One region of the Paenarthrobacter sp. Y-19 genome, then DNA from elsewhere that is predicted to be linked to it. Evidence: riboswitches for the same ligand, from Rfam matches in the RefSeq annotation. Region 1 holds a riboswitch; each other region holds the start of a gene.

The links. A riboswitch is a leader RNA that binds a small molecule or an ion and turns the genes downstream of it on or off. The one in region 1 is predicted to bind S-adenosylmethionine.
Positions count from the first base shown of each region.
Region 2: linked by a shared signal. The riboswitch ahead of PYR64_RS16925 (DUF1737 domain-containing protein) and the one ahead of PYR64_RS11980 (aminotransferase class V-fold PLP-dependent enzyme) in region 1 are both predicted to bind S-adenosylmethionine.
Region 3: linked by a shared signal. The riboswitch ahead of PYR64_RS03445 (hypothetical protein) and the one ahead of PYR64_RS11980 (aminotransferase class V-fold PLP-dependent enzyme) in region 1 are both predicted to bind S-adenosylmethionine.
Region 4: linked by a shared signal. The riboswitch ahead of PYR64_RS05305 (homoserine O-acetyltransferase) and the one ahead of PYR64_RS11980 (aminotransferase class V-fold PLP-dependent enzyme) in region 1 are both predicted to bind S-adenosylmethionine.

Region 1 is NZ_CP119414.1:2,547,906-2,552,668, reverse strand. Features, by position in the region: gene PYR64_RS11990 (metal-dependent transcriptional regulator) at 1-551, opposite strand, end outside; gene PYR64_RS11985 (class I SAM-dependent methyltransferase) at 561-1,382, opposite strand; gene PYR64_RS11980 (aminotransferase class V-fold PLP-dependent enzyme) at 1,430-2,836, opposite strand; SAM riboswitch class IV at 2,870-2,983, opposite strand; gene hisN (histidinol-phosphatase) at 3,154-3,978, opposite strand; gene PYR64_RS11970 (ribosome small subunit-dependent GTPase A) at 4,050-4,763, opposite strand, start outside.
Region 2 is NZ_CP119414.1:3,614,559-3,619,321, reverse strand. Features, by position in the region: gene PYR64_RS16940 (hypothetical protein) at 1-603, opposite strand, end outside; gene PYR64_RS16935 (O-succinylhomoserine sulfhydrylase) at 614-1,822, opposite strand; gene PYR64_RS16930 (rhodanese-like domain-containing protein) at 1,823-2,233, opposite strand; gene PYR64_RS16925 (DUF1737 domain-containing protein) at 2,230-2,493, opposite strand; SAM riboswitch class IV at 2,507-2,618, opposite strand; gene PYR64_RS16920 (NtaA/DmoA family FMN-dependent monooxygenase) at 2,774-4,102, shown strand; gene PYR64_RS16915 (aromatic amino acid ammonia-lyase) at 4,102-4,763, shown strand, end outside.
Region 3 is NZ_CP119414.1:723,581-728,343, forward strand. Features, by position in the region: gene PYR64_RS03425 (peptidase M10A and M12B matrixin and adamalysin) at 1-535, opposite strand, end outside; gene PYR64_RS03430 (matrixin family metalloprotease) at 656-1,549, opposite strand; gene PYR64_RS03435 (VIT1/CCC1 transporter family protein) at 1,637-2,800, opposite strand; gene PYR64_RS03440 (hypothetical protein) at 3,039-3,230, shown strand; gene PYR64_RS03445 (hypothetical protein) at 3,227-3,526, opposite strand; SAM riboswitch class IV at 3,543-3,662, opposite strand; gene PYR64_RS03450 (sodium:solute symporter) at 3,772-4,763, opposite strand, start outside.
Region 4 is NZ_CP119414.1:1,159,562-1,164,324, forward strand. Features, by position in the region: gene PYR64_RS05295 (VOC family protein) at 1-603, opposite strand, end outside; partial or broken gene PYR64_RS05300 (bifunctional o-acetylhomoserine/o-acetylserine sulfhydrylase) at 798-2,135, shown strand; SAM riboswitch class IV at 2,320-2,437, shown strand; gene PYR64_RS05305 (homoserine O-acetyltransferase) at 2,452-3,573, shown strand; gene PYR64_RS05310 (hypothetical protein) at 3,617-4,066, opposite strand; gene PYR64_RS05315 (winged helix DNA-binding domain-containing protein) at 4,112-4,763, opposite strand, start outside.

The sequences.
Region 1 (4,763 bases):
GCGTCGAGCGCGATGTCCTCTGCGGCAAGGTACCGGAGGAGTTCGGGGTTTTCGTCGCTGATGCGGGTTATGCGGCCCGAGTGGCCCTGGTCGAGTTCGATCATGCGGTACGCATGCGGCAAGTCAACGGCACCGTCCGCTGACGGGATCGGATCGCCGTGGGGGTCCCGCACGGGGTGGCCGAGCTTGGCTGACATGCGTTCGATGAAGGTGTCGGACACCGCATGCTCCAGCATCTCGGCTTCGTCGTGGACCTCGTCCCAGCTGTAGCCGAGTTCCTCCACCAGGTACGTCTCAATGAGGCGGTGCCTGCGAACCATCGAAAGAGCGAGGCGCATGCCTTCGGAGGTCAAACGGATGGCGCTGTAGGGCTGATGGTCAACGAGGCCTTGGTCCTTGAGCTTTCGCACCATTTCCGACACCGAGGAATTGGCGACCCCGAGCCGCAGGGCAAGCTGTGAGGACGTGATCGGCTTGTCCTGCCACTCCGTATAGGAGTAGATGACCTTGACGTAGTCCTCGATCGAGGAGGAGGGCGTACTGGTCTTCACACCCCTAGCCTACCGTGGTGTGGCATCGTGGACTTTGTATGCACGCCAGGTCTGCGTCAGGTAGGGCAGCGGCACGGTGTCTCCCGGCGCGTGGCCAAGGTGTTCGTAGAGGTACCACTGGAGGTTGCCCATGACTTTGGCCCGCGTCGCTTCGTTGGCGCGCAGGTAGTAACTGCGCGACTTGGTCAACTCCATGATGTCCTCGGGCGAGAGCGGGTCCTCCCACCTGGTGAGGTGGCGTTCCAGTCCGTGAAACTCCGGGCCGATAACCGGCCGGAATCCCGGCTTGTGGACGTCGCCTGCATGCATGATGCGCGAGAGCCTGTGGACCCAGGGAATTGAGGTGTCCAACTGGTTCCAGATCAGCCCCAGAACCCCCGCGGGGCGCAGGATACGGGCGATCTCCGTGCTCGCGGCAAGGGGCTCGCACCAGTGCCAGGCCTGGGCAACGCTGACGACGTCGAATGCTGAGTCCGCCAGTCCGGTTGCCTCGGCCGTCCCCTCCGTCGCGTGAACATCGGGGTAGGCCTTTCGCAGTTGCGCCAACATATCGGTGGAAGGGTCGACGGCGGCCACCTCAAGTCCGCGTCCGGCCAGGAGAGCGGTGAACTTGCCCGTTCCTGCGCCGAGGTCCGCAGCTGTCGATGCCCCTTCAGGTAGGAGCCAATCAACGGAGTCCACAGGATAGCCCGGCCGCACGCGATCGTAGTGCTCTCCGCCATCCTGGAAGCTTTGGCCAAGTTCATGGCGGCGGGAGGCATGGAGTTTGGGTCCGCGGGGACCGGCGGGACCGGGAGTGACTGGAGCGCCGTTCGCTGAGCGCAGGGACACGCAAACTCCTTCACAGGGCCGTTAGAGGTACCCTACGAATTTACCCTCTAGTCGACCGTGCAGGGAGCGGCACCGGCTGTGCCCGGGGTGTTGGGCGCCCACTCGGGGTAGCTGCGGTGGTCGTTGGCCGGTACCCAGCGGCCCTCGTCCACCACATAGTCCCAGCCCAGGCCGTTGCGCTTGAGTTCCTCGATGCCTGCCAGCAGCCTGGTGGCGTCCTCCAACCGGGAGCCGACGCCGAAGCTTGCGCGCAGGGAACCCGAAGGCAGTCCCAGCCGCTTGAGCAACGGATGCGCGCAGAAACGTCCGTCGCGGAGGCCCACTCCGTGTTCGGCCGCCAGATATGCGGCGACCAGTCCGGCGTCGAATCCTTCTACGGAGAAGTTGACCACGCCGATGGTGTCCTCGGAATCGCTGAAGATCCGGTGGACTGTTACGCCGTCGATGGCTTCCAGGCCCTCAACCAGGTAGCTGCGGATGCCCGCTTCGTGTGCGTGCCAGGCGTCCTGGTCGAGGCCGGCGAGTACCTGCGTGGCGCGGGCGAGCGTCGCGGCGCCCAGGACGTTGGGGGAACCGCCCTCGTGCCGCGCCGGACCCGTGGCCCAGCTGACGGAGTCCAAGCGCGCTTCGCGGACAGCGCCGCCACCTGCCAGGTGCGGGATCCCGGCGTCGAGCCAGTCCGGGCGGCCCACTACCACTCCTGCGCCGAACGGCGCATAGAGCTTGTGTCCTGAGAAGACGATGTAGTCGACGTCAGCCTCCGCGATGTTGACGCGGCGGTGCGGAGCGAGCTGGGCTGCATCCACCACGATCCTCGCGCCGTACTCGTGGGCCAGCGCGGCAAGCCGGGCGATCGGCAGGATCTCTCCGGTGACGTTCGAGGCGCCCGTGACGGCGAGCAGGCTGACGCCGCCCAGGGCCAGTTCGGCTTCGATCTTATCCAGCGTTCCGGCCAGGGTCGGCGCCGCAACCACGCTGCGGTGCGGCACGCCCTGCCACGGCAGCAGATTTGCGTGGTGCTCAATGTCCAAGTACAGGACCTCGCCGGCAAACCCGCCGTCGACCTGCGGGAGGCAGCCGGCCAGCAGGTTCAAGGAGTCCGTGGTGTTCCGGGTAAAGATCACCGAATCGTCTGCACGTCCGCCAACGAAGTCACGGACTATGTTCCGGGAATTCTCGTAGACGGAGGTGCTGATCTGCGAGGCGAAGCCTGCCCCGCGGTGAACGCTGGCGTAGTACGGGAGGACCTCGTTGAGGTAGGCGGAAACAATCGTCAGCGCAGGGGCTGACGCGCCGTAGTCGAGGTTGGCATAGCGGACGTGGCCACCTTGGATCAGAGGCGCCTGAAGCTCCGCGCCCGTGACGGCGGCGAGGGGACGCGCAGCTGCCGATTCGAGGGCGGCTTCGTCAACAAAGGAAGGGATGGTGTTTGCGTTGAACGTGACTGTGCTCATGGGACCTCACTCAAGAGGGACCCCCACAGGGGGGATCCGCGCTTGCCGCATCCGTTCCGGACCGGCCGGGTCGTCACCCGGGGCACCCCACCGCGAATGGAGGGTTGCCGGCCAGCAAACCGGGGTTTAGCGCTGGCACTCGTGACCTGTAAAAAAGGCTAAGGCACGTCCGGGGGACGATCCAAAGCCGTGGGGTTTTGTTAAGCGCTTTGTTACGCGGAATGCCAAATCATCATTTCCGCGAACAAAAAACGGCGGACGCGCACAAAAGCGGGCGTCCGCCGTCGAAAATTCGGCAATCCGGAGTAGGGCCGGCCTCAGGCTTGGGGCTGCAGGAGGTCGTCCAGTCCGGGGTTCAGACGCTTCAGGACTTCCGAATGCAGGATGGAGTTGGTGGCGAGGGCGTTGCCGCCGAACGGTCCGTCTTCGCCTTCCAGGGAAGTGAAGCGACCGCCAGCCTCCGTCACGATGGGGACGAGCGCAGCCATGTCGTAGAGGTTCAGCTCCGGTTCGCAGGCGATGTCCACCGCGCCCTCGGCCACGAGGCAGTAGGACCAGAAGTCACCGTAGGCACGTGTGCGCCAGACGTCCTCCGTGAGGTCCATGAATTCGTCCAGATTGCCCCGCTCCTTCCAGCCGGACAGGCTGGAGTAGGACATGGAAGCGTCGGCCAGGCGTGAAACGTTGGACACCTTGAGGCGGGTTGCTGAAGCGAGGGACCGACCCATGTAGGCGCCCATGTCCTTGGCAGCCCACCAGCGTTTGCCCAACGCCGGAGCGCTGACCACACCAACGACGGGCTCGCCTTCATCGACGAGCGCGATCAGCGTTGCCCATACTGGAACGCCGCGGACAAAGTTCTTTGTTCCGTCGATGGGATCGATGATCCAGCGCCGCGATCCGTGGCCACTGCTGCCGAACTCTTCACCCAGGACTGCATCACGTGGACGCGAGCGCGACAACTGACCGCGGATAGCCTCCTCCGCAGCCTTGTCGGCATCGGTGACAGGGGTGAGGTCCGGCTTGGTTTCGATCTGCAGGTCCAGGGCCTTGAAGCGATCCATGGTTTGGGCGTCGACGGAATCGGCGAGGACATGGGCCAGGCGCAGGTCGTCGTTGTAGGTGGAAGCGGGTTGGGTCATGGCACCAAACTATCCTGAAATACTGGCGGCGGTGGGGACGTTACCGCTGCACCTTCAGTTTTCCAGTGTCATCAAGTAACCGTGCCGAGCTCTTTCGCTTCTTTGGCCTCCAGGCGCGGGTCCGCGCCCAGCAGGCGACGCAGTGACGCCAGGCGCGCCACCCCTGAAGGGCCCGCATGTCCTTCATTGACCCAGGTGTCCAGCCCGCAGTTCACTGCCGTAGCGTCGTGCTTGCATCCCCGCTCGCATGCTTCGGTGCCGGGTTCGAGGTCCGGGAAGGAATGCAAGATCCGGTCCGGATCCACGTGGGCCAAGCCGAAGGAGCGGATACCGGGGGTGTCAATGATCCAGCTGCCCGAGGGGGCATCCGCGAGCTTCAGCGCCAATGCCGACGACGAAGTGTGCCGGCCACGTCCGGTGACGGCATTCACGCCGCCGGTGGCCCGCTCGGCGCCCGTCAACGCGTTGACCATGGTGGACTTGCCCACACCGGAGTGGCCCAGCATGACGGTCACTTTGCCACCGAGGTGTGCGCGTAGCCGGGAAACAGCATCCCTGTCCAACCGGGCCGACAGCCCATCATCGGATCGGGCATCAATGCCGCCGGCTTCAGAATCGGCTGTCCGGCTGATAATCACCGGGAAATCCAGGCTGACGTAGTTGGCCAGCAGTTCAGTGGGATCCTTCACGTCGGCCTTGGTGATCAGCAGCAATGGCTCAATACCGGCGTCGTACGCCGCCACAAGGGCGCGGTCGATGAACCCGGTCCGCGGTTCGGGATTCGC
Region 2 (4,763 bases), 1.1 Mb from region 1:
TCCGATGTTCTCGCTATCCCCGATGTCCCCGGGTTCCGGCCACGCCATCAGGTACGCTCCGACGGCTCCTTCGGTGAGGTAGAAAACCAGGGGCGGGATGTCCTTGGTGGTCGCCAGGACGGTCCCGGAAACCACGGCCATCCCTGCTGCCGTCATCCCCGCCCATCGTTTGGCGGGGGACTTCAGCAGGCTGCCGCCCATGGCAGCCAAGCCCAGCACATGCAGCCATGAGTAGGCGAGGAACGGTGCATTGGATCCCCGAAAATAAGCGAAACGCTCAAGGTCCGAGGCCCGCCGCGACAAGCTGTAGATGAAGAATGGTGCGCCCGCGAGCAGCGCTGTTGCTGCCGCGGACGCCCACGCTTTGGAGGTCCCTGCCGGTTGTGCTTTCGAGAACGCCAGGAAGCCCACCGGGACTGCGGCGGTTCCTGCAGCGGCCGCGTGGTGGCCGATCACCCATCCGCGCTCGCTGGCAAGCAGCAAACGCAGGCGCTCTGCGGGGTCGTGCATGAGGTACACGCGGGATCCCGGTGAAATCCCGGCCAACCACACCACCGATCCCGCAACGATGACAGCCCCCGCCCGGCGGTATGGATGCCTCATGCCAGCAAGGTTAGACCTGTTTGAGGGCCTTCTCCAGATCCAGGATGAGATCGTCCACGTCCTCCAGCCCCACCGACAAGCGCACCACGCCATCGGACAGCCCGATCGCCGCCCGGCCCTCCGGACCCATGGCCCGGTGGGTGGTGGTGGCAGGGTGGGTGATCAGCGACTTGGAGTCACCAAGGTTGTTGGAGATGTCGATGACACGCAATCCATCAAGCAGCGCGAACGCGGCTTCTTTCGCGGAGCGGCCAGTGGACGGCGAGAGCTCGAACGTGAGCACTGTGCCGCCGGCTTTCATCTGCTTCGCGGCGAGCTCGTACTGCGGGTGCGACTTCAGCAAGGGGTACTTGACCCAGCTGATGGCGGGTTGCTGCTCCAACCATTCCGCGATCTTCAGGGCCGATGCCGAGCTGTGGTTGACTCGGAGCCCGATGGTTTCCAGGCCCTTGGTCAACACCCAGGCGTTGAAAGCCGAAAGCGATGGCCCCGTGTGGCGCATGAGCTGCTTCACCGGTCCATCGATGAACTCCTTGGTGCCCAGGATCGCGCCACCGAGGACGCGTCCCTGGCCGTCGATGTGCTTGGTGCCTGAGTACACAATCACGTCGGCGCCCAGCTCGCCACAGCGCTGCAGCAGGGGAGTGGCAAAGACGTTGTCGACGACGACAGTCGCCCCAGCGGCATGCGCCAGTTCGCTGACGGCCTGGATGTCCACGATTTCCTGCATCGGGTTGGACGGTGACTCGAAGAAGACCGCAGTGGTCGGCTCGGAGAGAGCCTCACGCCACTGGTCAAGGTCCGGTCCGTCAACAAACACGGTCTCCACGCCCCAGCGCGGAAGGATTTCGTTGAGGATCACGAAGCAGGAGCCGAAGAGGGAACGGGCGGCAACCACGCGGTCGCCGGCAGCCAGCAGGGCACCCAGTGCGGTGAACACGGCGGACATGCCGGACGCCGTCGCGAAGCAAGCCTCGGTACCTTCGAGGAGGCGCAGCCGCTCCTGGAAGGTGGCCACGGACGGGTTGCCGTAGCGGGAGTAGACGAAGCGTTCGTCCTCGCCGGTGAAGGCGCGTTCTGCCGCGGCGGCGGATTCGTAAACGAAGCCGGAGTTCAGGAAGACGGGTTCGGCCGTTTCCTGGAAGTTGGTACGGTCAAGTCCACCGCGAACGGCCTGGGTGTCGGGGCTCCAGCCGGCGGCGTCAGGATTGAAAGTCACTTACTCGGTCCCCAGATTCGTTGGCAGGCCACGGTTCTTCCAACCATTGACGGTGCGTTCGCCGTAACGGTCGGGTTCGCCCTCAAAGCCTTCAAGGACGTTGTAGGCGGTGAAGCCTGCCTGCGTGGCGGCGATGGCGGCGGCGATGGAGCGCTGGCCGGAGCGGCAGATGAAGACGAGCTCCACGCCGTCGTCCTCGGGTGCCTGTTGTTGCAGGTCCTCGATGAAGCGGGAGTTCGGGATGCCGCCGGCGAGGTTCCACTGAATGAACAGGGGATCGTTCTCGGTGGCTTTCGTGTCGGGGATTCCGATGTGGGCCCATTCGCCCTCGGTGCGGACGTCCACCAGGATGGCGCCCTGTTCAAGCTTGGCCCACGCGTCCTGCGGGGTCAGGTCACCTGCGTAGCTCATGCGTGGCCCTCGAATGCTTCTTCGTCGTCGGTATCCAGTTCATCAACGGCGTTGGCGACTGCGGCATCGGCGCTGGCAATCGCGGCGGGCAGGACGACGGCCTGCGCGACGATCACGTCGGTTCCGTTGAACGTGGCGGCGGGGCTGCCGTGCAGTACGTACCCATCCGCCAGGGCGTTGGTGATCCGCTCACAAAAGTCGCGGGTATCCGGGCCTGTTATCAGGCGGTAAGAGAGTTTTTCTTCAGTGGGTTCAGGCATTGCTGGTGCTCCTCAGTCACGCTTGCAGTTCGAGTTGTCGATACGCCGAGTAGTCACCTGAGGCACCCCGCCGGAGAGAGGGTTGCCGACCAGCAAGTCAGGGCTTTGCGCTGGTTCTCATTACTCAAGAAAAACGTAGCATTCACGACGACGGCCCGCACGGCGGCCGTCGTCATGTTGCGTAACCGGGCGGTACTGGAGTACGGGTCCAATTAAGACGTCCCGGGAGCATAATTGACGCAGTACGACCCCCTGTAACTTCGTATGAAATCAGGTCGCGGTGAACGGACAGAGCAGTTCTACACTCAAGCCCATGCTGCATTTTGGTTGGTTCGTTGGGCACGGTTTCGGGGTGCAGGGCTGGGGCACTCCGGGCTACAGCCTGGGGTACGACTGGAAGAAGCCCGCCCTGTACCAGGAGGCCGTGCGCGCGTTCGAGCTGTCCGGGCTGGACCTGTTCATCATCGAGGATTCCCTGACCGTCCCGGACACCTATGGTGGTACTGCCGAGGTTTCGCTGGCCCATGCTTCCTTTGCGCCGAAACACGATCCTTTGGCGTTGGTCCCGTACTTGCTTTCCGCCACGGAGCACCTGGGGATCGTTCCCACGGTCAGCGCTTCCTTCTACCCGCCCTTCACCGCGGCCCGGCTCCTCGCTACCCTGCAGCACTTCTCCGAGGGGCAGCTCGGATGGAATGTGGTCACCTCGGGCAGCGATCTCGCCGCGCAGAACTACGGCTTGGACCAGCAGATCGAACACGACCTCCGGTACGAAAAAGCGGAGGAATTCGTCGACGTCGTCAGGCGGCTTTGGCGTAGCTGGGAGGCCGACGCTGTACTTGAGGACGTTTCAGCCGGGGTGTTTGCGGACCATACCAAAGTGCACCCGATCAACCACGACGGGGACTTCTTCAAGGTCCGTGGGCCGTTGAACACGGCACCGTTGCCCGAGGAACCCGTGCTTGTCCAAGCGGGCGCCTCTCCGCGGGGCAAAGCGTTTGCCGGCGGTCACGCGGATGTGGCAATTGCGCTCGCCCGCGGCGTTGACGGTATGAAGGCCTACCGGGATTCGATCCGGGCCGAGGCGGCGAAAGCCGGCCGGAATCCCGACGACGTGAAGGTGCTTTTCGTGCTGAAGCCCACCGTGGTGGGTTCCACAGCCGAGGCCGAGGAGTTGCGGGCGCAGCGCCGGGAATTGACGCAGCGCGACATCGACAGCCAGCTCAACTCCATCTCCTACCTGTCCGTGATCGACTTCAAAAAGTTCGACCTCGATGCCCCGCTTCCGGAGTTGAGCACCAACAGCAACCAGGGCACCTTGGAGCACTTCGCCAAGGCTGCCCCTCCCGGGTCCACTCTGCGTGAAATCCTGCAGGCACGCAGCGGTGGTGCCGGGGATTCGATCATCGGCACGGTGGGAGAAATTGCGGATTATCTGGAGGAGACCGGCGCGGCGGTAGGGGGCGACGGCTTCCTGTTCTCCGGCTTCGTTGATCCGGTGACCGTGCACGGTGTGCTGGACAAGCTGACCCCGGAACTCCGCCGCCGCGGCCTGTTGAGGAAGAGTTACGGCAACGGCGGATTCCGCCAAAACCTGCTGGATTTCTAATGGGCATTTTCACCATCGGGACGGGCCCCGTTTCCGCGTTGGCTGTGGCGGAAGCGGCTGCGGATCCGACATTTCACGTGGAACTCAACCAAGAAGCGTTGAATTTGATCGGACGGGGAAGGGACATCGTGGAGGAGGCGGCCGCCTCCGGCCAACGGATCTACGGTTTGAATACCCTTCTAGGGTCAGGCCGGGACACTGCTGTGGAGGAGAAGTCCCTCCTCGCCTACCAGGTGCAGGTCATCAGGTATCACAACAGCGGCGTAGGCCCGTATCTGGATCGTGCCGCAGCGCGCGCAGTGATCCTGGCCCGGCTTGTCGGGTTCAGCCGGGGCGGCTCCGGAGTGCGTGTCGGGACCGCAGGGTTCTACGCCGAACTGCTCAACCGCGGCGTCTACCCCGCCATCCCGCGCGAAGGGTCCGTGGGTTCCTCCGACCTGACCCAGCTGGCCGCCGTCGCTGCCGTAGCCCTGGGCGAGGGGGAAGCGTTCGATGCCTCCGGCATGCTGGTGCCCGGCGCCAAAGCCCTCGCGGACGCCGGCCTGCAAGCCCTGCAACCTGCTGCCGGAGAGGCCTTGGCCCTGGTGAGCGCCAATGCCTACTCCGTGGGCGCGGGAGCCCTCGCCTTGGTGCGCCTGCAGCACCTGGCCCGGCTCGCCGA
Region 3 (4,763 bases), 1.8 Mb from region 1:
GGGAGGGAACCTCGGAACTCGGCCCGTCGTAAATGAATCTCAACCCCGTAGCTCTCCCGGTTTCATGGACGGCCTTCTCCACAAGAACCTGCCAGGAAGCCGGTGCGAGGTCCGAATTCACCACGTAGTGGATGGGCCTGCAGGGCGAGTACGCCAAGGGCGTGCCGTCCTCTTTGACTGCCAGGAACTTGTACGAGCTGCTGGCTTGGACCAGCGGGGGCGGCGTGCCGAGGGGCGCGTCGGCTTCTTCACGTCCGGGCAGGGGGTCGTCCCGTTGTCCGAAGGGTGCCAGCCCGGGACGTGGCGGCTGGCTCTGGCTTTCCGATGATCCGTAGAGGAATTGCTGCAGCTCTCCGCCGAAATAGGCTCCGGCCCACACGAGTCCCAGAATGCCCAGCAGGAACAGGATGGCGGCGACGCTGCTGTGCTTGATCGGCGGGCGGGGCTCAGGCGGCTCGTGCGGACCCGAAGGCGGAAGGTAATGGGGCCGGGGAGGATCCGGGTCCGGCCACTTGGACGACCCATAAGGTTCCATGGAACCCCCTGACGTGGAGGCCGCGGACGGGCGGTGGGGCGCCGCCGTCGGCCGTATTCGCCAGCATAAGTCCAGTGTCCCCGTGAGTCCATGGCCTTTGTACCCAACGCCTGAACGCTGCTAGATGTCCTTGCGGCAGGGGGCTGATGCCAGGAGATGGAGGCCGTTCAGGTCACCGGCGGCCAGACCGTCCGGTGCCCCGATTTCCGGGTACATGAGCTGGATCGGATCGTCCACATGGTCCAGTCCCATCACGTGTCCCAGCTCGTGCTGCATGACGGCAAGGACGTAGTCCGCACCGCCGGGATCGGCCAGAAGTTCCGCGATCTGGGGTGTGTCCAGCTCCAGGCTTCCGGTGATGTAGCTTTTGGGGCCCTTGTCCAGCGAATACATGGTGCTGCCGCCCGTGCCGATGACCTTCCCTTCAAGGGCCGGCGCCACTTCTGGTGTGGTCCACGAGATCAGCAGGGGAGCCCACCGGTCGCCGTAGCGGTTGGGTTGGTAGGGCTCTCGCCGGTCCGCGGGTTGTTCGTCGGTTGTTCCGTCGTTGACGAACCGGATGCCCGAGGCTGCAGAGATATTGGCAATGGCCGTCGTCAGGAGGGGGTCGGTTCCTTCGGGAGCGGAGGCGTTGTTCACCACGTAGTGCAGCGGCCGGCAAGGGGAATAGCCCACCGGGGTGCCGTCGTCGTTCATGGCCAGGAACTTGTACGAATCATTGGTGGTGCCCGGTGCCGTCGGCGAGGCCAGCGGGGCGTCCGCTTCCTCAAGTCCCGGCGGTGGTGCGTCCGGAATGCGGGCCGAGGTGGGCTGTATCTTCCCGGTTTGCGGGCCGCCCGGGACGCTGACGCCCGGGAACAGTGCCGTGATGCGGGGGTCGCCATTCAGGAACCAGGACACCAGCACAGCGACCGTCGCCGCGATGAATGCCATCAGCAGGCCGAGCAGAACGCGCTGGGTTGTTCCCGATCGCCGGTGCTTCGGCACGTGCGTAGCTTCCCGCTCCCAGTCCACGGTTCTCCATTCCTCAGGGCCCTTGGTCACGCGGGGCAGCGCGGAGGACGAACCAACATTACGGTCTGCCGGGGGAGCAGTCCAAACTCAGACGATCGCCGCGCCGAACAGCAAACCGAGACCGTAGGTGGCAGCAGCTGCTCCCAGCCCGATGGCCAGTTGCCGCAGGCCGCGGCTGAGCGGCGACGTACCGGACAGCAAACCCACGACGGCGCCTGTCGCCAGCAGCGCGATGCCCACCAGGACTCCGGCCACCAGGAGCGCGGCCATACCCGTCATCCCGAAAAGGAAGGGCAGGATCGGAACGATGGCTCCCGAGGCGAAGAAGCAGAAACTGGACAGCGCCGCGCCCCACGCCGAACCCACCGATTCATGCTCATCGGCCACCGGCTTCTCGGGCTGCAGGGAGAGGCTGGGATCGCAGTCGCAGCTGAACAATCCCATGCGCTCGGCTGCCCGGTGCTCGGCGGCTTCGCGGGTCATGCCGCGTGCCAGGTAAACGAGGACCAGCTCGTTGTGGTCGATGTCCAGCGACGGGGCTGCGGTCAGGGTGGCCTGGGTGGGGAGGGTGGCGTTGAGCAGTTCGCGTTGCGAGCGGACGGAGACGTATTCGCCGGCACCCATGGACAGTGCGCCGGCCAGGAGCCCTGCAACGCCGCTCATGAGGACCACGGAACTCGGTACACCCGTCGCGGCCATGCCCATGACCAGCGACAGGTTGCTCACCAAACCGTCGTTGGCGCCGAAAACTGCAGCACGGAAGGTACCCGAGAGCCGGTTGCGTCCACGGGTCGCCAGGCCCCGGACTACTTCCTCGTGGATTTGTTCATCGGCCACCATCGCGGGGGTGGCGGCCGGCTCGGTTCCGTAGGGGGAGCGGCCCTCTGCACGTTGCGCCAGGGCCAGGACGAAGACCGAACCGAAGTTGCGGGCCAGGAACCCCAGGAACTGGCTGCGGGCGGAAGCTGCTTTGGGCATGCCTGCGTGCTCACCCAGGAGTTTGAGCCAGTGCGCTTCATGCCGCCCTTCGGCTTCGGCCAGAGCCAGCAGGATCTGCCGTTCCTCGCCGTCGCGGCGCTGGGCGAGTTCGCGGTAGACCGCAGCCTCGGCGCGTTCATCGGCAAGGTACTGCCGCCACCGCCTGATGTCCGACGCAGTGGGTGCTGCCGGGTCTGCGGTGTGGTGGAGGGCTGCGGGTTCGATTGCGGGGTCCGGAGCGGGGCTCGACGAACTGTGGGATTCCTGGTGCATCTGCACTTTATCTCCTGTGCTGGGTGGGGTAGTTGCGGCCCCATTGCACGCCCCACACTACCGCTTATTTGCAGGGTTTTTTGGCTGGTATTCCTTAGCTGGAATGTTCGGTGCACCGTAATTTCCGGCTCTGCTTGACCCTCGCTTTGGCCGGTGCTCAGATGGAAGGACAGGGGCGGGGAGCCTCCCCGCACTCGGTTAGCGGGCTCTTACAGGCCCACGGGACGGAGGTTGCACCATGGACACCACCGAATCACACGCCAAGTACCCGGAACGCACCACCATCGAGTCGGACCCGGCCTACGACTACGCCGAAGACCAGGAAGTGGACGAGCCCTGGGTTGAGGAAGTGGACGCCCCCGAGGACGATGAACGGGTGGTGCCGATCGATGAGACCGAGGAATTCCGTGGGGAGGAAGAGGAAATCTAGTCCTCGTCCCGGCTGCCGAGGGCGAACAGGCGCGGCTGGCCATCCCGTTTTCCTGTCGCGGCCACAGTAACCGTCAGGGTCCGGGACGCCTCGCACCACGTTGAGGGCCGGACGGCCTGGGCCAGCGCTCTGGCGATCTGCTGCGGATGGGGATGCCGGAAGAATAGGGTTTCGTTCCTGGCCACTATGGTGACCGTGCCCAGGTAAAGGTCGACGGCGGGAATCACCGTGACGTTCCGGGCTTCGGTTTGGCCGGTGGTGTTGTGGGCGTGGCTGGCATCGCTCTGATACGGCAAGGTGCTGCTCCTGTGGAGAGTGCTCTTGCCCGCTCGGTTGTCTCAGGTCCGGGACGGGCCGCTTCCTCATCCGAACCACCCGTGAACATGGGGTTGGTGCATGGCCAGTCGGAGCTTGGCGCCACATCTCTTGAAGCTGGGACAACAGTACCGCACCTGCGGTTGTGAAGGCCCTTTTGCCGGGGACACAACAACGGCGGTGCTGCCCCGCAAAGGGGGCGGCACCGCCGTCGGGTATTGCCTGGTTACTTGCTGCTGCCCACCGGGTGGACTTCCGGCGGCAGTTCCTCGGAGATGGCGCCGGCTACGCGCTTGTCCCAGGCCTCGCGGACGGCTGCGTCCGTGGGCGGAGTCAGCAGGGAGACCACGACGTAAACCACCAGGGAAGCACCGAGGCCCCAGTAGATGGGCTCGTTGGCGTAGACGCCGTCTTCGCTCGGGATGACACCAACCGCGTACATGATGAGCAGGGCCAGTGTCAGAACTGAGCCGACTGCCATGGACCATGCAGCCGCGATGCCCGTTCCGCGCTTCCAGACCAAGCCGCCGAGAATGGCGACCAGGAGTCCGCCTACCAGGATGTCGTAGGCGATGGTCAGGGCAACAACGACGTCCTGAGCTGCCATGGAAATCAGGACGGCAACGATGCCCAGGCCCAGGACCCAGTAGCGGTTAGCCTTGACGTCGTGCTCGGGGTTTTCCGTGTCGTCTGTGTTGATCGTCTTGCCGAACCAGCTGGCCACGAACGGGACAACGTCTGCGCGGGCCACCGTGGCGGCGGCGATCAGGGCGCCCGAAGCGGTTGACATCATCGCAGCCACAGCCGCGGCCATCACCAGTCCGCCGATGCCGACGGGCAGGATGTGGGTTGCCACCTCTGCGTAGACAACGTCCTTGCCGAGGTTGGCGACATCGATGTCCGGGAGGGCGACGCGGGCAGCCAGGCCGATCAGTGCGCCGGCGATGCCGTAGAGGATGCAGTAAACACCGGCGGTAGCTCCGCCCCAGCGTGCAACGGTGGCGGTCTTGGCGGTGAAGACGCGCTGCCAGATGTCCTGGCCGATCAGGAGGCCGAGGGTGTAGACCACGAAGTAAGTGATGATTGTCTGGACGCCGATGCCGTCGATCTGGAAGAAGCTGGCGTCAAGGCGCTCACGGATGCCGTCCATTCCGCCGGCTGCGTTCAGGACGAACGGCAGCATCAGGAAGAAAATGCCTACGGTCTTGATGAGGAACT
Region 4 (4,763 bases), 1.4 Mb from region 1:
GACGGCCATGATGCCCGGCGTGCCGCGTGGTGCTATCCACTGGACCGCGACGTCCTCGAGAGGCTTCTCCACTGGCTCGCCCAGCCATTCGGTCACGCGTTCGGCGGAACCTGCGATCGTGAGGCTGGACATCTTCACATCGCTCTCGTACACCTTGGACGGGTGAAGTGAGGGGTCGCCCTCCCACTTGAGCAGGTACGGCACCTGGGGATCGGCGATCAAGCCGAGGATGCCGATCTGCTGCCACACCAGTTCGCGGCCGTCAGGGAACTTGCGGTTGCCCGGGACTGCTGCGCGGCCGAGGCGTTCCTCAAACGGGGCGAGGTCGTCAACTGCCACGCACCAGCCCATCCAACCGCCGCCGGCGGCTGAGCGTGCACGGACAGCTTGGCCGAAGGGTGCTTTGTCGGAAGCAGGGTGGTCCAGGACCTCCACGACTTCCAGGTACTTGTTATCCGCAAGGGGAATGATCATGTTCCGGGTGCCGAAGCGCGGGTGCACTCCGCCCCGGACTGCGTCCACTCCCAGAGCCGCGGAAATTCGTTCGGTAGTGGCCAAGAGGCCATCTCGTTCACAGGCGTAAGAGACGTGATCCATGCGCATGGCTTCATCTTGGCACTTTGTGATCGGTGTCTCAGCTAAGCCAACCCTAACTAAGGTGGGATCTCGCGACGGGCGTCATGGAAGGTCGCAAAAGAGCCCATATATTCTGCTGGCGTCACAAAGCTGTCCAAGGACCCGGACACTTCCTAGACTGGCCGCAGCTTCCTTCCCGCAGCTATTCCGCCGACCACACGCGCCACGAACAGGAGAATTCCATGTCCCAAGGATGGTCTTTCGAAACCCGCCAGATCCACGCAGGCCAAGAGCCGGATGCCGCCACGGGCGCGCGTTCCCTGCCGATCTACCAGACAACGTCGTTCGTTTTCCCGAGTGCTGAAAGCGCGGCCAACCGCTTTGCCCTGGCCGAACTGGCTCCGATCTACACCCGGATAGGCAACCCCACGCAGGACGCCGTGGAACAGCGCGTCGCGAGCCTCGAAGGCGGTCTGGGTGCACTGCTGCTCAGTTCGGGCCAGGCAGCCGAGACCTTTGCCATCCTGAACATCGCCGAGGCCGGCGACCACGTCGTCGCGAGCCCCAGCCTCTACGGCGGCACGTACAACCTGCTGGCCCACACGCTGAAGAAGTTCGGCATCTCCGTGACTTTCGTCGAGGACCCGGACAACCTCGAGCAGTGGCGTGCGGCCGTCCAGTCGAACACCAAGCTGTTCTTTGGTGAAGTCGTCTCGAACCCACGCCAGGACGTGCTGGATATCGAAGGCGTCGCCGGTGTCGCGCACGAGGCAGGCGTGCCTCTCATCGTCGACAACACCCTCTCCACGCCGTTCCTCATCCGGCCCATCGAGTGGGGCGCGGACATTGTGGTCCACTCCGCAACCAAGTACCTCGGCGGACACGGTTCGGCGATCGCAGGCGTGATCGTGGACTCGGGCAACTTCGACTTCGGCAAAGACCCGGAGCGGTTCCCCGGCTTCAACACCCCGGACCCCAGTTACAACGGCTTGGTTTACGCCCGCGACCTGGGCAAGGACGGAGCGCTCGGAGCCAACCTTTCCTACATCCTGAAGGCCCGTGTCCAGCTCCTTCGCGACCTCGGCTCGGCCGTGTCGCCGTTCAACGCGTTCCTCATCGCGCAGGGCCTGGAAACCTTGAGCCTGCGGGTGGAGCGCCACGTCGCCAACGCCACCAAGGTGGCCGAGTGGCTGGAAGCGCATGACGACGTCGAATCGGTCGCCTATGCGGGCCTGCCGTCCAGCCCCTGGTACGAGCGGGGCCGCAAGTACGGACCCCAGGGCACGGGAGCCATCGTGGCCTTCAACATCAACGGTGGCGTAGAGGCCGGCAAGCGCTTCGTGGACGGTCTGGAGCTGCACTCCCACGTCGCCAACATCGGTGACGTCCGCTCCCTGGTCATCCACCCGGCGTCGACCACGCACAGCCAGCTGACGGTCGAGCAGCAGGTAGCCGCCGGCGTCAACCCGGGCCTGGTCCGCTTGTCCGTGGGCATTGAGCACATCGATGACATCATTGCCGACCTCGAAGCCGGCTTCCGCGCGGCCAAGGGTGCCTGAACGGGCAGTCCACGCCTGCAGCTGACGCACCTGGCTGACGGACCCGGGGTGTCGTCCACATCGACGATTATTCGCCGGACGGCACCCCGGAGTGCTCTTTCGTGAATGAAGCTGCCCTTGAACGTCACACTGGTGTCACATTCTTCGCCATAACGGTGGTGTCTTTCCTAGACTCTACGTATTAGGTCATGAGTGCCAGCAGATAGCCCCGGCTTGCTGGCCGGCAACCCTCCTTCCGCGGTGGGGTGCCCCGGGTGAAGACCTGGCCTGTTCGCACGCAAGGCGACGGGCAAGCGCGAAGTTAGGTGTCAAAGGAATGACCATCACTGCTACAGCACTTCCCAAATCCGGAGAAGAAGACGGAACCGTCAAGTACGCGGGCATAGGGCCGCTGGCGCTCGAAGCCGGCGGTCACCTCCCCAACGTCGTGTTGGCGTACGAAACCTGGGGACGACTCAACGCCGACGCGTCCAATGCCGTGCTCATCCAGCATGCGCTGACGGGCAGCACCCACGTTGCCCGCGGAGCCACGGACGAGGAAGGGTGGTGGGAGCAGTTGGTGGGTCCGGGCGCCACCATCGACACCAACAGGTTCTTCGTTGTCTCCATCAATATCGTGGGCGGCTGCTATGGCAGCACCGGCCCGTCCTCCGATGCGCCGGACGGCAAGCCGTGGGGTTCCCGGTTCCCCCTGGTCACTCTTCGCGACAGCACGGTTGCTGAGGCCCGTTTGGCGGACCTCTTGGGGATTGAATCCTGGCACGCGGTCCTGGGCGGCTCGATGGGTGGGGCCAGGGCCCTCGAATGGGCTGTCACGTTTCCGGAGAGGGTCAACCGCTGCGCCGTCATTTCGGTGGGAGCCTACAGCACCGCCGAGCAGATTGCCTTTGCGCAGGCCCAAACCCTGGCCATCCGGCAGGACCCGCACTTCAACAATGGGGACTACTACGGCGGTCCGGCCCCGGAACACGGACTTGCCCTGGCCCGCCGGATTGCGCACATCACGTACCGTTCCGCCCTGGAACTGGATCTCCGCTTCGGCAGGGAAGCCCAACATCAGGAAACGCCGCTCTCCGCAGCAGTCCTGGGGGAGCGTGGTCGCTACCAGGTGGAAAGCTACCTGGACCACCAAGGGACAAAGCTTGTGCGGCGGTTCGATGCCAACAGCTATATCGCCATCACCGAAGCGTTGATGTCTCACGACATCAGGCGGGGACGGGGCACACTGCAGGAAGCACTTTCGCGTGCCACCGCCGAGTTCTTTGTTGCTGCTGTGGACACGGACCGGCTGTACTTCCCGGCCCAGTCCAAGGAGCTGGCGGCAGCACTGCCGGGTAATGTTCCGGTCCACACCATCCAGGCGCCGATCGGCCACGATGGCTTCCTCACGGAAATCGGCCAATTGTCGGAGCAGCTTCGCGGGGCGTTCTTCGCCTGACCGTGAGGAGCCTGTTCGTAGAGTTGCCTGTTTGCGGACGTGCCTAGCCGTTCATGATCTCCCCGCGCTGTTTCATGTAGTCCTCCATGGCGATCTGGCCATTGGTGAACTTCGCATCCAGTTCAGCCAGCTTTCGGGCGCGGTAGCCCTGGGGCTCGGAACCGGCAGTGGGAAACGGCGCGGGAGCGGGCTGTCCGGCCCGGTAGGAATCGCTTGGGTAGGAACCGCTTGGGTAGGAGGCGTTCGACGGCGGCGCGACCTGAGGTGCCTCGTCTGCAGGCCGGATGACTGCCGGCCCTGGCGGGTAGCCCGGGTAGTTCTGTTGCGGGTAGTCCTGCGGCGGGTAATTTTGTGGTGGGAAACCCTGTTGCGGATAATCCTGACCACGAAAATTCCCGTTCTGCAGGCGGCGGGCCTTGGACCGGTTGTACATGCGGATTCCCATGGGAATCAGCCACGAGCAGACGATGATCCAGAAGATCAGATTGTTCACAGTGCAGGCCTCCTAGGTCTTAGCCCCAGCTTAGCCCTGTGCCCATCACAGCAGCTTGGCCTCCATGCCCAGGAAAATCCCGTAGCGTTCCGCTTCGGCTTCCAGGGCCATCTGCTCTTCCTTGGTTGTCGGCTTGTCCATCCGGACCTCGAGCCCGCACATGCCCCCTGCGAAGCTGTGCCGCCACCATCCGGCCAGCCTGCCGTCCACGAGGACTACATGCATGGGGCCGTTGTCCTCAGGCAAGTACGGTGCGGTACCGCCCAGGTAGTGGCGGGATTGCGAATACCCCATCACGTATTCGTCGAAGCATTGGATGAGGTCGACGCGGGGGAGCACGGAACCGGCCGCTGGGCCGGCAGGAGCCTCCAGGGCTTCTGCGTCAGCCGAGGCGACGTAAAAGTCCAGGTCATCGAAGGAGACCCGGGTCAACGTTCCCGGTGATAATTCCGCAGCGACGTTGAGTCCCAACGTCACGTCTTTCATGGTCAGCCCGGACCACGCCGAACAGTCCTTCACGGTAGCCGGTCCGCGACTGCTGAAATACCGCAGGGCCATCTGCCCCAGGGCGTGTTCCCGGTCCGCTCCGCTGAGTGGCCTGGAAAACGGAGCGGTGACGCGTTCGGAGAACAAAGCGTAGGTCTGTTTCAGGGCTCCTCCAGCCGAACGAACCGGAGCGCCGCTCACCAGAATGCCG